DNA from 2 places in the Priestia sp. FW507-14D1A genome. Region 2 is predicted to be linked to the other one. Evidence: a T-box and tRNA genes for the amino acid it is inferred to sense, from the RefSeq annotation. Region 2 holds a T-box; the other holds one or more tRNA genes.
The links. The T-box of region 2 lies ahead of leuS (leucine--tRNA ligase). A T-box ahead of a tRNA ligase gene usually reads a tRNA of that ligase, here a tRNA-Leu.
Positions count from the first base shown of each region.

Region 1 (6,174 bases), on a different contig from region 2:
CGACCTTAATCAGTAAAAGAGCCGCTGTTTTACTTAGGCAGTTTCACAATAGAGAGTATAAATTGTAAAAGCAGAAGGTAATGAACTTCTGCTTTTTTTATTGGTAGTGTAAACGTAGGTTTCGTGTATATAATTGCTTCTAGCTGTTGTTTGGAGGGAAAGGCGAAGACTGGCACGGAAATCAACAGTGGTGTAACAAATAATCCATCATTCCATTCTTATTTTAAAAGGTATAGAAGTTAAAAAAGTAAGAATCCTAATAAAAACAGAACAATAAGAATGGAAAGGGATTGTGACAGGAAATATGCTAATAAACATACTAATAATGATTGTCGTATTGTACTTCATATATGTATTCGTAACTGCAGTGGTACTGTTTTATGTCCCTTTACACAAGGGAAAAGACTTAAAAGTAATGAATACTGAGAATTTTTACGGGAAGAAAGAATCTACAGACCGAGTTATGCTTTTGGAAAACGGCTATTTTTCAGGGCTTGTTCGAATGCAGATGATTCAAGAAGCGAGGCATACAATTGATATTGCGTACTTTTCCATCGGTAAAGGTCGTTCTTCGGATTTACTTATGGGCGCTTTATTCGAAGCTGCGGATCGAGGTATACGTATTCGCGTGCTGTTAGACGGGATCTCTCATGGGCTAAAAGGCAAGAGGAAAAATGTTCTTTATGCTCTAGCTTTCCACAATAATATAGAATTAAAGTACTATGAGCCCTTCACTATTTTTAAACCTTGGACATGGCATAATCGTCTTCACGATAAAATAATAGTAGTCGATGGCCAATTAGGTATTATTGGAGGACGAAACATTGGAGATAAATACTTGGCCAGTCAACCAAATAAAAATTTTGTCTATGACCGTGATGTGCTGATTTATAACACAAAGCAAGAAAGTCATAGTGTCATTCTCTCAATGGAGAAGTATGTAGAGAAATTATGGAATCATCCGTATACACGAAAAGCTTTTCCAAAGCTCAAGAAAACTAAACAATTTCGCGGTCTTTCAGGAAAGAAATTGTTGATAGATCAATACGAAGAGGCCAAAAAAGCAAACGAACCTTTTGTCCATCCTTATATTGTATGGAGAGAAGCAACGATCCCTACAAGAAAGATTTCTTTTATTACAAATCCTATTCAACGAATAAATAAAAGCCCTTTTATATGGAAAACGTTTATTAAGCTTTCCCAGCAAGCTGAAAAATCCATTGTTGTTCAAAGCCCTTATATCGTACCAACAAAAGAGATGGAACAGTATATAGATAAGCGAGTAAAACCAAAAGTGCAAAGAATTATTTTAACTAATTCTATTACATCCACTCCAAATGCTATGGCTTTTTCTGCATACTTGGGAGTAAAGAATCGCGTTCTAAAAGCTGGTTCGAAGCTTTATGAATATCAAAAGCCTTATTCAATTCACGGGAAATCTGTTGTTTACGATCAGCGTTTAAGTGCAGTTGGTTCTTTTAACTTAGATTCGCGCTCTGCATTTTTAAATACTGAATCCATGGTTATGATAGATAGTGAAGAATTTGCAGCCCAGTTAACAGGAGCTATTGAAGCTAAAATTTCTCACAGTATGCTTGTGGGAGATGAGGGAGAACCTGTGGATGTTAATACGGATTCTCAAAAAAACGTGCCTCCTGTAAAATCTGCACTCCTACATATTCTTTCGGTCTTTACACGATTTTGGAGACATTTTGTATAGTACTTTGTTACAGCAGAGTCTCTAAAAACAAATAGCGGAGATTAAAGAGGACTGCAGCTGGTGAAGGGAATGTGTAAAAAGCTGTGATATGCCTCACAGTTTTTTGAAAACCGCTAGTACTAGTTATGATTCATCAAAAGATCTATTGACGAAATTCCATATATGTTTTATTATGATGTAGCGTCGTTAATAAACGAGATTCTTTTGAAGAGGTCATTTCTAGGGGCATAGTTTAAAGGTAGAACTACGGTCTCCAAAACCGTCAGTGTGGGTTCAATTCCTACTGCCCCTGCCATTTTGGAGTTATCTTTTAATTCACACGCGGGTGTGGCGGAATTGGCAGACGCGCTAGACTTAGGATCTAGTGTCTTATGACGTGGGGGTTCAAGTCCCTTCACCCGCATCTTTACTTTCATATACGCGCGGAAGTAGTTCAGTGGTAGAACACCACCTTGCCAAGGTGGGGGTCGCGAGTTCGAACCTCGTCTTCCGCTTCTTTTCAAAAGCAGTTTGCATGTGCAAACTGCTTTTTTGTTGTAGAAATAAAGAGTTTTATTATGCTGTTTGTAATCAGAAATATTTTATTAAAGCAGTACTGCTTATACGTGTTGCTTTCGTGAATATACACATAATATTGGGGTTACATTAAAAGCTAATGAACGATACGTGAAGACATCTAATATGGTTTTTAAGATAGGGGAGAGTCCTATGGAATCTAGTTGGTTTTCGATTATACCGTTTTTAATTGTTATTCCCATAGCTATTTTCACGAAACAAGTGCTGCCAGGGTTGTTTTTAGGCTTATTAGTAGGTGCTTATTTAATTGATCATTCGATTATCGGAGGTGTTGAAAAGCTACTTCACTATGTTGTACAAGCTCTTAGAAATAAAAGTAATATAGAAATCGTCGTCTTTTTATACGCGTTTTCAGGGCTTATCGGAATGATTAAGATGGCTGGAGGAGTTAAGGGGTTTGTGGAAACAGCTGCAGAAAGAATTGATACAAGAAAAAAAGCCCTTATTTTAACCTATGTTTCAACCATTGGAACATTCAGTGCTCCCACATTTCGTTTTGTGACGATCGCACCCATCATGAGAGCGCTGCTGAAAAAAGTGAAAATGACGACAGCAGAGCTAGGGTTTGTTATTGAAACAACTGCTACTCCTGTTATCGTCTTAATTCCTGTGGCAACGGCATTTGTAGGGTATATGGTCTCAATCATTCAAATGGCAATTGATCATCAAGGCATAAAACAAGACGCTTATTCTTTGTTCATTCAAAGCATTCCTTATAACTTCTTTTCGATTGTGATTATTCTAGTAGGGATTTATTTCAGTTTTTTTCATCATTCAACATCTACGGCTCCTATGAAGCTGGAGGAAGAAGACGAAAAAGATTGGCATGATTGTCATCCTTGCGTGTCGAAGGATTTGCCTTCTAAGCCTTGGAATCTGTTAGTACCTTTACTTGTTGTGATTTCACTTACTTTACTTTTAACATGGTGGAGCGGGCATCATAAGAGCCACAGCTTTTTTGAAGCATTTATTAAAGCAGACGTGCTAGAAGCGATGGTAGTAGCTTTAATTATCACTACGTTAATTACCCTCATTTTTTTCTTGTTTCAGCGCTTTACATTACAGAATTTGCTTAATGGTTTTATCACAGGAGGCAATGACTTAATGTCCGTTATTCTGCTGTTATCGGTAGTATGGGGATTATCCGCTGTTACAGAAGACTTAGGTTTTTCAAATTTTGTGACGGCACATTCTAAGTGGATTCCTCAAATGTTTGTCACTCCTTTTATGTTTGTGTTTGGAGCTGCTATTTCTTACTTTATCGGGTCTGCTTGGGGGACATGGGGGATTTTAATGCCGCTTGGCGTATCGCTTGCAAGTTCTGCAGATCTTTCTTTGCCATTAATTATCGGTGCGGTGTTTGCGAGCGGTTCCTTTGGAGCATTTTCTTCACCTTTAAGCGACGATACGAATACCATCGCCAAAATATTAGATTTATCTGTTATTGAATATGCCAAATATAAATTAAAGCCAGCTTTAATTGCAGCGGGAATAACAGTTGCTTTCTATCTTGTTGTATCTTTCTTGTTTTAAATGAGGGAGTAGCTATCTATTCTTCACTTTTCATTTTTTTTAGCTTAACGTATGCATACAGCCCTAGTGATAGGCACACTAGCATGATACAAGTAAGCGGAAATAAGATTGTATTAACAAAATGATCATAAAACCATATATACACGAACATCACCTCGATAATTTTAATGCCATTTTTCTATTTATTAGAGATATATACTATCTGTGCTGCTTCTTCCTATTTTTCAAAAAGGCGATAATCAAAAGCAGTATAGGTATGATAGAAAATAGCGGCATATGTAAAAGAAATCTCGCTACGTGCAGCCCTTCATAAAGGTGTTCTTGAAAATTACTAGCGATTGTAATCGACAGAAATAACACAATGATGCCTAAAGGATATGCTAGACGGGAAGGCGATTTAATTTTAAATAAAGTAGCTGTACTTATTATAGAAGCATAAAACAAGATGCTAACTTTAAAATAAATCCCAATAACCATAGCGAACATAAAAAATACATCTAGACGCTCTAAAAAATCAGCTACTTGGATCGTTTGGACAGTACTCAGAAGAGGGAACTGTGATCTTGTCGTCAAATCAACTCCAAGCACGCTAATGTTAATGATCATCGTAATAATTAGGTTAATTCCGCTTAATCCCGTTGCGCATATCATGGTGACACTCGCTTTTTTGGGATTGCTCAAATAAGGAAGAAGCATGGTAAATACAATAGCTTCCGTGAAAGGAAAATACAGCGTTTCGGTTAAAGCAACTTTTGCAACGGGCAGTACTCCTTCTTTTAATACCGGCTGTAAGTTCTTAAAATCAATTAGTCCTGAGCTAATAATTAAGATGAAGCCTGCCACAGCCAGAAAGTACATAAAAATAAACAGAAGCTCTCCTGACCGGGCTATCGCTTCAATTCCTTTTCGGGTAATATAGATAATGACCAGCATTAATAAGGCATTGGCAATAAATAAAGGCGTATCGGGATAAGCAAAAGTAAGAAGCATCTCTCCGAAATCTCTTAGAACTCGTGATGCATCGTATAAAAAATAAACGATATATACGAATGCAAGAAGCGTTCCCAGTGCCTTACCTAAAATTTTCTGCATATATTCTGTGGGCAGGAGGTCCGGATAGTAGGAATAGAGCTTGTGATAAACTAAAAAGAAGAAAAAACTGCACAGCATTCCAATTAAAATAGCTAGCCATGCATCTTGCTTTGCTCTCATTGCAAGAGGAACTAATAAAGCACTTCCCAGCTCGAATAAAACCATGAGAATAAATAACTGAGTGGCGCTAATTTTTGCTTTTTCCATATAGCCAGAACCTCCTTACCTCATTGTTGTTTTTCTTTTACGCTAGAGAGAAACGATTTATTGCGCAGACCTGTTCGGCGAATGTAAGCTTCTACTTTAACGTCTACATCTAATTTTGGAAAATAAACGTCATCCCATTCTGATTTGAGTTTTTCCCACTGATTAGGCCGCGTGCGTGCTAGTGCTTCTCCAAATCCAAAGATGTCAACTTTGTCTGTCTGAGCTTGTTTAATAGCTGTTTGTAATTCTTTTTTTATTTCTTTACCTGCAGCTTTTTCCATTTTTTTGATTGCAGCAGGTTGACGTGTATCAACAGGGACCTCCACTTCTCCAAGATCGCCTTCTACGCGAGTGTGAACGGACGCATAAGGTTTTCCTTTTACCATTTTTACAGATACATCCGTTTTTTGACGAACTGTTTGATAGGCAAGCGCTTCTTTTTTTCCTTTCCAGTCTACATTAATGTCGGTTCCTTGTATTTTATCAAGAATCCAAACGCTGCCTCTGGCTGGACTATTGTACAGCCAGTCGATTAACTTTCCATTTTTAAAAACAGCAATGCCAGAAGCACGAAGGGTAGCTTCTGGTGCGCTTTGCTGGAGGTTATCTAATTTTTCTGCTTGTTGAGGATTTCCAACTAAACGAAAACCCGAGACTAGTGCTTCTCCTCCAGGAGATTCGAGAGATCTCATCACTTCTTGAAAGGAAACCTTTAGATTTTCTCCCCATTTTCTTTGAGTGAACTCCAGCGTTTTCATAATTTTGTTTGCTGGAATTTTATCGACAGGCGTTAGTGCTTTTACCAAATCAGCAGCACTTGACTGGTTGGCGATTACTAAGGAAGTCGTAATTCGAAACTCAGGATCGCGATCAATAGAATCAATGAGAATGTTAATTCCTTCTTCACGCGCTAATTTTTCTCCGATCACGACTAAGTTGGTATGGGCATAATAAAGTCTTCGGGAAATTCTAGCTGAAGCGCGTCTGCTTGCTTCAACTAAATTATCACCGGAAGCAGCATAGATCGTAACAGGCGGACTTTGGGT
Region 1 is NZ_JBYSWQ010000005.1:241,906-248,079, forward strand. Features, by position in the region: gene AC3WJG_RS18815 (hypothetical protein) at 1-16, shown strand, start outside; gene AC3WJG_RS18820 (phospholipase D-like domain-containing protein) at 326-1,720, shown strand; tRNA gene AC3WJG_RS18825 (tRNA-Trp) at 1,942-2,015, shown strand; tRNA gene AC3WJG_RS18830 (tRNA-Leu) at 2,042-2,123, shown strand; tRNA gene AC3WJG_RS18835 (tRNA-Gly) at 2,143-2,214, shown strand; gene AC3WJG_RS18840 (Na+/H+ antiporter NhaC family protein) at 2,429-3,829, shown strand; gene AC3WJG_RS18845 (GerAB/ArcD/ProY family transporter) at 4,028-5,128, opposite strand; gene AC3WJG_RS18850 (Ger(x)C family spore germination protein) at 5,149-6,174, opposite strand, start outside.
Region 1: it encodes a tRNA-Leu, which carries the amino acid that the T-box ahead of leuS (leucine--tRNA ligase) is inferred to sense. The anticodon was not compared.

Region 2 (6,174 bases):
ATTGTATCTTCGTGACCTAGTTTGCTCCATAATTCCTCAGTCGTATGAGGACAAATTGGTGCTAATAGCTTCACAAATCCTTCTACGTATTGCTTTGGCAGCACGTCAACTTTGTATGCATCATTGATGAATACCATAAGCTGAGAGATACCTGTATTAAAACGGAGGCCTTCGTAATCTTCCGTTACTTTTTTCACCGTTTGGTGATACACGCGTTCAAGCGTAGTGTCATTGCTTTCTTGAACCTTGCTGCTTAATTCACCGTTATCGTCAACAAGTAAGCGCCATACACGATCTAAGAAACGGCGTGCACCATCAAGCCCTTTTGTTGACCAAGCGATTGATGCATCTAAAGGTCCCATAAACATTTCGTAAAGGCGAAGCGTATCTGCACCGTGGCTTTCTACGATTTCGTCTGGGTTTACAACGTTACCTTTTGACTTACTCATTTTTTCGTTGTTTTCTCCAAGAATCATACCTTGGTTAAACAGTTTTTGGAACGGCTCTTTTGTTGGAACTACGCCGATATCATATAAAAACTTATGCCAGAAACGAGCATATAATAAGTGAAGAACAGCGTGTTCAGCTCCACCGATATAAATATCAACCGGCAACCATTCTTTTAATTTATCTGCATCTGCTAACGCTTCACTGTTTGTTGGATCAATGTAGCGTAAGTAATACCAGCAGCTGCCTGCCCATTGAGGCATTGTATTTGTTTCTCGGCGCCCTTTTTTGCCTGTTTCCGGATCTACAACGTTCACCCAGTCATCAATGTTTGCTAACGGAGATTCACCTGTGCCTGACGGTTTGATTTCAGTCGTTTTTGGTAACACAAGCGGAAGCTGATCTTCAGGAACTGCCGTTGTTGTGCCATCTTCCCAGTGAATAACAGGAATTGGTTCACCCCAGTAGCGCTGACGGCTGAATAACCAGTCACGCAGACGGTATGTTACTTGTTTTTCACCTTTTTCATTTGCTTGAAGCCACTGAATCATATTTGAAATTGCTTCTTCTTTATCTAAACCATTTAAGAAGTCTGAATTAACGTGCTCGCCGTCGCCTGTATAAGCTTCTTTTGAAACGTCTCCGCCGGCTACCACTTCTTTAATCGGCAGTTCAAATTTAACCGCAAATTCATAATCACGCTCATCGTGAGCCGGAACAGCCATAATTGCACCGGTGCCATAGCTCATTAGAACATAGTCAGCAATCCAAATTGGCATTCTCTCGCCGTTTACAGGGTTAATTGCATAAGCACCAGTGAATACGCCAGTTTTGTCTTTAGCTAAGTCTGTACGTTCTAAATCGCTTTTGCTTTTAATTTGATCTAAATACGCTTCTACCGCTTCTTTTTGTTCGGCTGTTGTAATTTTTTCTACAAACGGATGTTCAGGTGCTAAAACGGCATACGTTGCCCCAAATAGCGTGTCAGGACGCGTTGTAAACACAGTAAATGTGTCCTCGTATCCATCGATTGTGAAGTGCACGTGAGCTCCTTCAGAGCGGCCAATCCAGTTGCGCTGCATTTCTTTAATACTTTCTGGCCAATCAAGCTCATCTAAATCTTCTAGTAAACGATCTGCATAAGCTGTGATTTTAAGCATCCACTGCTTCATTGGACGACGCTCAACCGGATGTCCCCCACGCTCACTTTTGCCGTCAATAACTTCTTCGTTTGCAAGTACTGTTCCTAGAGCAGGACACCAGTTAACAGCTACTTCATCCACATAAGCTAAGCCGTTTTTATATAGCTGTAAGAAAATCCACTGCGTCCATTTGTAGTAGTTTGGATCAGTTGTATTAATTTCTCGCTCCCAATCGTAAGAGAAACCTAATGATTTGATTTGACGACGGAAATTATTAATGTTAAGTTCAGTGAATTCAGCCGGGTCGTTTCCTGTATCTAATGCATACTGTTCAGCAGGTAATCCGAATGCATCCCATCCCATCGGATGAAGTACATTGTATCCTTGCATACGCTTCATACGAGATAAAATATCCGTTGCTGTATAACCTTCTGGATGCCCAACGTGTAAACCAGCGCCAGATGGATAAGGGAACATATCTAATGCGTAAAATTTACGCTTTCCTTCATCTTCTGTTGTTTTAAATGTTTTATTTTCTTCCCAAACTTTTTGCCATTTTTGTTCGATCTTTTCATGATTAAAAGCCATACATAATCCTCCTTGTACGCTCCAGCTGTATTTAATTAAACTAAAAAACCCCTCATCCCTCAAACAAAGGGACGAGAGGTTGAATAAACTTCCCGCGGTACCACCCAAATTAGCACAATTATGTACTCACTCATTTTCCTTAACGCGGATAGACGGCAAATGTTACTTTACTTCACATTTACAACTCCAAGGTGAGTTCATGAACGCTCGTTTGCTGACTCGCACCACCCGTCAGCTCTCTTAGCTCGCTTCGTTCACTACTATTCCTTTTCATAGTTTTTACATCATACTACCTTGTATTGTAAATAATATGTTCGTAAACTGCAAGTTGTTCAAGGGATTTTGTAAAAGTTTCTGCAATGCAGCACTGCTTTGTTGCTAAATCCTCTCTTTCATTCTTATATATGAACAACTTCTCCCAAAAACATACATCAACGGCCAAACAAAAAAGGGATTGAGACATAATTGAATCAATCCAATTTAAAGACGAACAAATAGAATAAATGCGCTAGTATGAATCTCTTGGTTACACCGCTGTTGATCTCCGTGCAAGACTTCTCTTTCCGCTGGCAGCCGATGAGCCTCCTCGTTGCTTACACTCATGCGGGGTCTCACCTATTTCAGGAGTCTTTGTCTTGCCCTCCACTCCGCAGCTAGAAGCACCTAAACAAATGAAATCTACGTTCACCATAAACATGAAAAGATCCGAACGATTCATCGTTCGGATCTTCCTTCAACTAAAATACTTTTATCCCAGTCCCTGCTTTCTTTAGCTGCTATTATTAAATGCCAAATCCAAAAGAAAACAGGATGATCGCAAGTACAAGACCAACAAGCGGCACAATCACCGTCATTGCTGCAACTGATCCATACGCATCTTTATGAGTTTCTCCGCAAATAGAATTAATGGTTGTTACGACATAACCATTATGAGGTAAGGAATCTAGTACTCCAGAGGAAATAGCGACTACGCGATGGAGAGCTTCTGGATTTACGCCAGCATCTAGATAATGAGGTGCTAAAATTGGCAAAGCAATCGCCTGACCTCCTGAAGCAGAACCTGTCATCCCCGCGATAACGCTCACGGCAATAGCTCCTCCGATCAACGGACTTCCTGGAATATGCGTCATGGCATCTACAGCCACTCCAAACGCGGGAACAGCCTTAGCAACTCCTCCAAAACCTACGACAGCGGCTGTATTCCCAATAGCAATTAACGCACCCAGCGTTCCTTCTGAAGCCGCATTCCAAAATCCTTTAAAATGCTTTCGGTTCACAATATAAGTGACAATGATCCCGCTTAAAAGTGCGACAATCAGCGCAGATTGCTGAAGTGGCTTATGAAGTGCAAAAGAAATAATGAGCACGACCACAAGCGGAAGCAAACTTAATAAAGGATTAGGAAGAGACTGATTTTCCGTTACTGCTGGATCTTTCTCGCGTGATATAAAACGCTCTCCATTTTTAACTGCTTTTGAAATCAAGCGCTTTAACCACCAGTAGCCGAATACAGCCATCACTACTGCTACAACTAAACTAACTTCCCATCCTGCATACGGACTAGTCTTCAAATATTCAATTGGAATCCAGTTTTGGATTTCAGGCGACCCAGCCGAGGTCATCGTAAACGTAACCGAACCAAATGCTAAAGCAGCAGGAATAAACCGCCTCGGCAAATCGGCTTGTTTGAATAAGCTCAAAGCCATTGGATAGACAGAGAATGCTACTACAAACAGACTGACTCCTCCGTATGTTAAGACCGCACAGGCAAGTACAATCGCCAACACTGCTCTTTTCATTCCTAGTTTACTGACAATCCAGCGAGAAACACTATCAGCAGCCCCGCTGTCTTCCATCACTTTTCCAAAGACGGCGCCCAATAGAAACATTAAATACCAAGAAGCAATAAATCCTGTGAAACCAGACATGTAATTTCCAACAAAATTTACTTCTCCTTCTTTCACCAGCTGTGGAAATAAAGGCATTCCGCTTGTTAACGCAACAACTAAAGCACTGAGCGGACCTGCTATAAATAAATTCATGCCTCTCATCGTTAATACAATGAGCAGCAATAATCCTCCAATTAATCCAATCATACTAAGCATGTTTAGCCCCCCATGAAGTCATATAATTAGAAAACGCTTACATTTTTACAGGTATATACTCCTTCCTTTGCTTGTCACGACCCTTACTATATTATTAAAGGAATACTGAAGACATTCCTACGTTTATTAAGCCATCAAAAATAAAACCATCTCTATTTATTTAGAGATGGTTAATGGACGCTGACGTTTTTCTTTTAATTTATAATCGTATATCCATGTTGTACACATGCTGAATAACAATAGAGCAATTAATAAATAGCACAGCGTAGACATATTAAACGCATCGAAAATAACGCCTCCAAAGAGAGGACCAATCATTTTACCTGCAGTAGCCATGCTGTTAACTACACCTTGATAAAATCCTTCTTTTCCAGATGGAGCCAACTGACTTGCAACAGCCGGAATGGCTGGCCAAACGAACATTTCTCCAATTGTTAACACAATCATTGCTGTTAAGAACTGCGGAAATGTTGTAGCATTCACCACGATAACAAAAGAAGCCACAAAAATAACCGTTCCAATTAGGACCTGTACTTTTAATGTTTTTGCTACTTTTTGAATGATGGGTACAATCAAAGGCTGACCGACTACAATTAAAATCCCGTTAATCGTCCAAAGCAAACTGTAGCTAGAAAGAGGTATATTCAGCTCACGCGTATGCGTAGCAATCGTTGTTTGCCACTGAACATACGCCACCCAGCATAAGACATACCCCGTACATAAAATAAGAAGAGCAGTCAGCTTCGTTTTATGCCCAATGCTCCCTGCTTCATTAAGGACATTCGTTTGTCCAACGGTAACCGAAATATGACGATATGAAAAAATAGCAATAAGCAGAAAAATAACGTATAAAATTGTATTAGCTAAGAAAATATACGTAAATGAATAAGACGCTACAATGCCCCCTACCGCGGCGCCAATAGCTACTCCTGCATTTTGAGCAACGTACATCGCATTAAATGCTTTTCTTCCGCCTTGTGGCCAAACGGACCCTGCCATTGCATACATAGACGGAAACACAATACCAGATCCAAACCCTACAACAACCAAGAGAACAACGTATGTAGGCCAACCATGGAAAAACACGAGTCCCACTAATGCAATAAGAGTAATAATAATTCCTGATAAAATGGATTTATATCCTCCGATTTTGTCAAAAAGCGTTCCTCCAAGCAAATTTCCTACTACGCTTGCCGCAGAATTCAGCATAAGAACCACTCCTGCGACGGATAACGACTTTCCTAAATGTTCATTTATATAAATTGTATTGAGAGGCCATAAAAATGAAGCTCCCGTTACGTTTACAAGCATACCAATAATCAAAAACCAAAGTGATTTGGGCATTGATCTCCCCCCTATCTATTCGAATGCCAACGTACATTCTAGTCTTTTCTTAAAGGGTTCGCAATGCTTTTACATATAGACAATTTATTTGAAATTCGCTGACTATTTAAAAAGGTGATTTCACATGACAATATCATGCAAAACCACCTTTTTATCGCTTATTTTCGCTTCGAACGAACCGGCTGTGCACGCTTGCTGTTTCGTGCTTTTAATTCTTTTACCGGATCAAAATCTTTTCCTAGCTCAATGTCATTGCTGTTGATCCCGTTTTTTGTTTTTTGTTCCGGATTATTTTGATTTGAACGCGTTGCCATAAAATCCTCTCCTTAATGCTGAGTTGTGATCAATTTATTTTGCAGCTGCTGAACTTGCAGGCGCATGCGATATAGCTGCTCTCTTTGCTGTGCATTTGCACTGTGAGAAAACTCTTCAATTTCTTTATAAGCATTTTCTAATTTTTCCTGTGCTTTTGTATATTCAGTGTCGTTATAATGTTCTTGCTTCATGCCTTCCTGCAACTGACCTTGTCCAAAGCGAATAGCATCTTC
Region 2 is NZ_JBYSWQ010000001.1:1,518,027-1,524,200, forward strand. Features, by position in the region: gene leuS (leucine--tRNA ligase) at 1-2,177, opposite strand, end outside; T-box leader at 2,242-2,460, opposite strand; gene AC3WJG_RS08265 (hypothetical protein) at 2,704-2,895, opposite strand; gene AC3WJG_RS08270 (GntP family permease) at 2,960-4,282, opposite strand; gene AC3WJG_RS08275 (MDR family MFS transporter) at 4,439-5,626, opposite strand; gene AC3WJG_RS08280 (hypothetical protein) at 5,785-5,940, opposite strand; gene AC3WJG_RS08285 (YtzC family protein) at 5,953-6,174, opposite strand, start outside.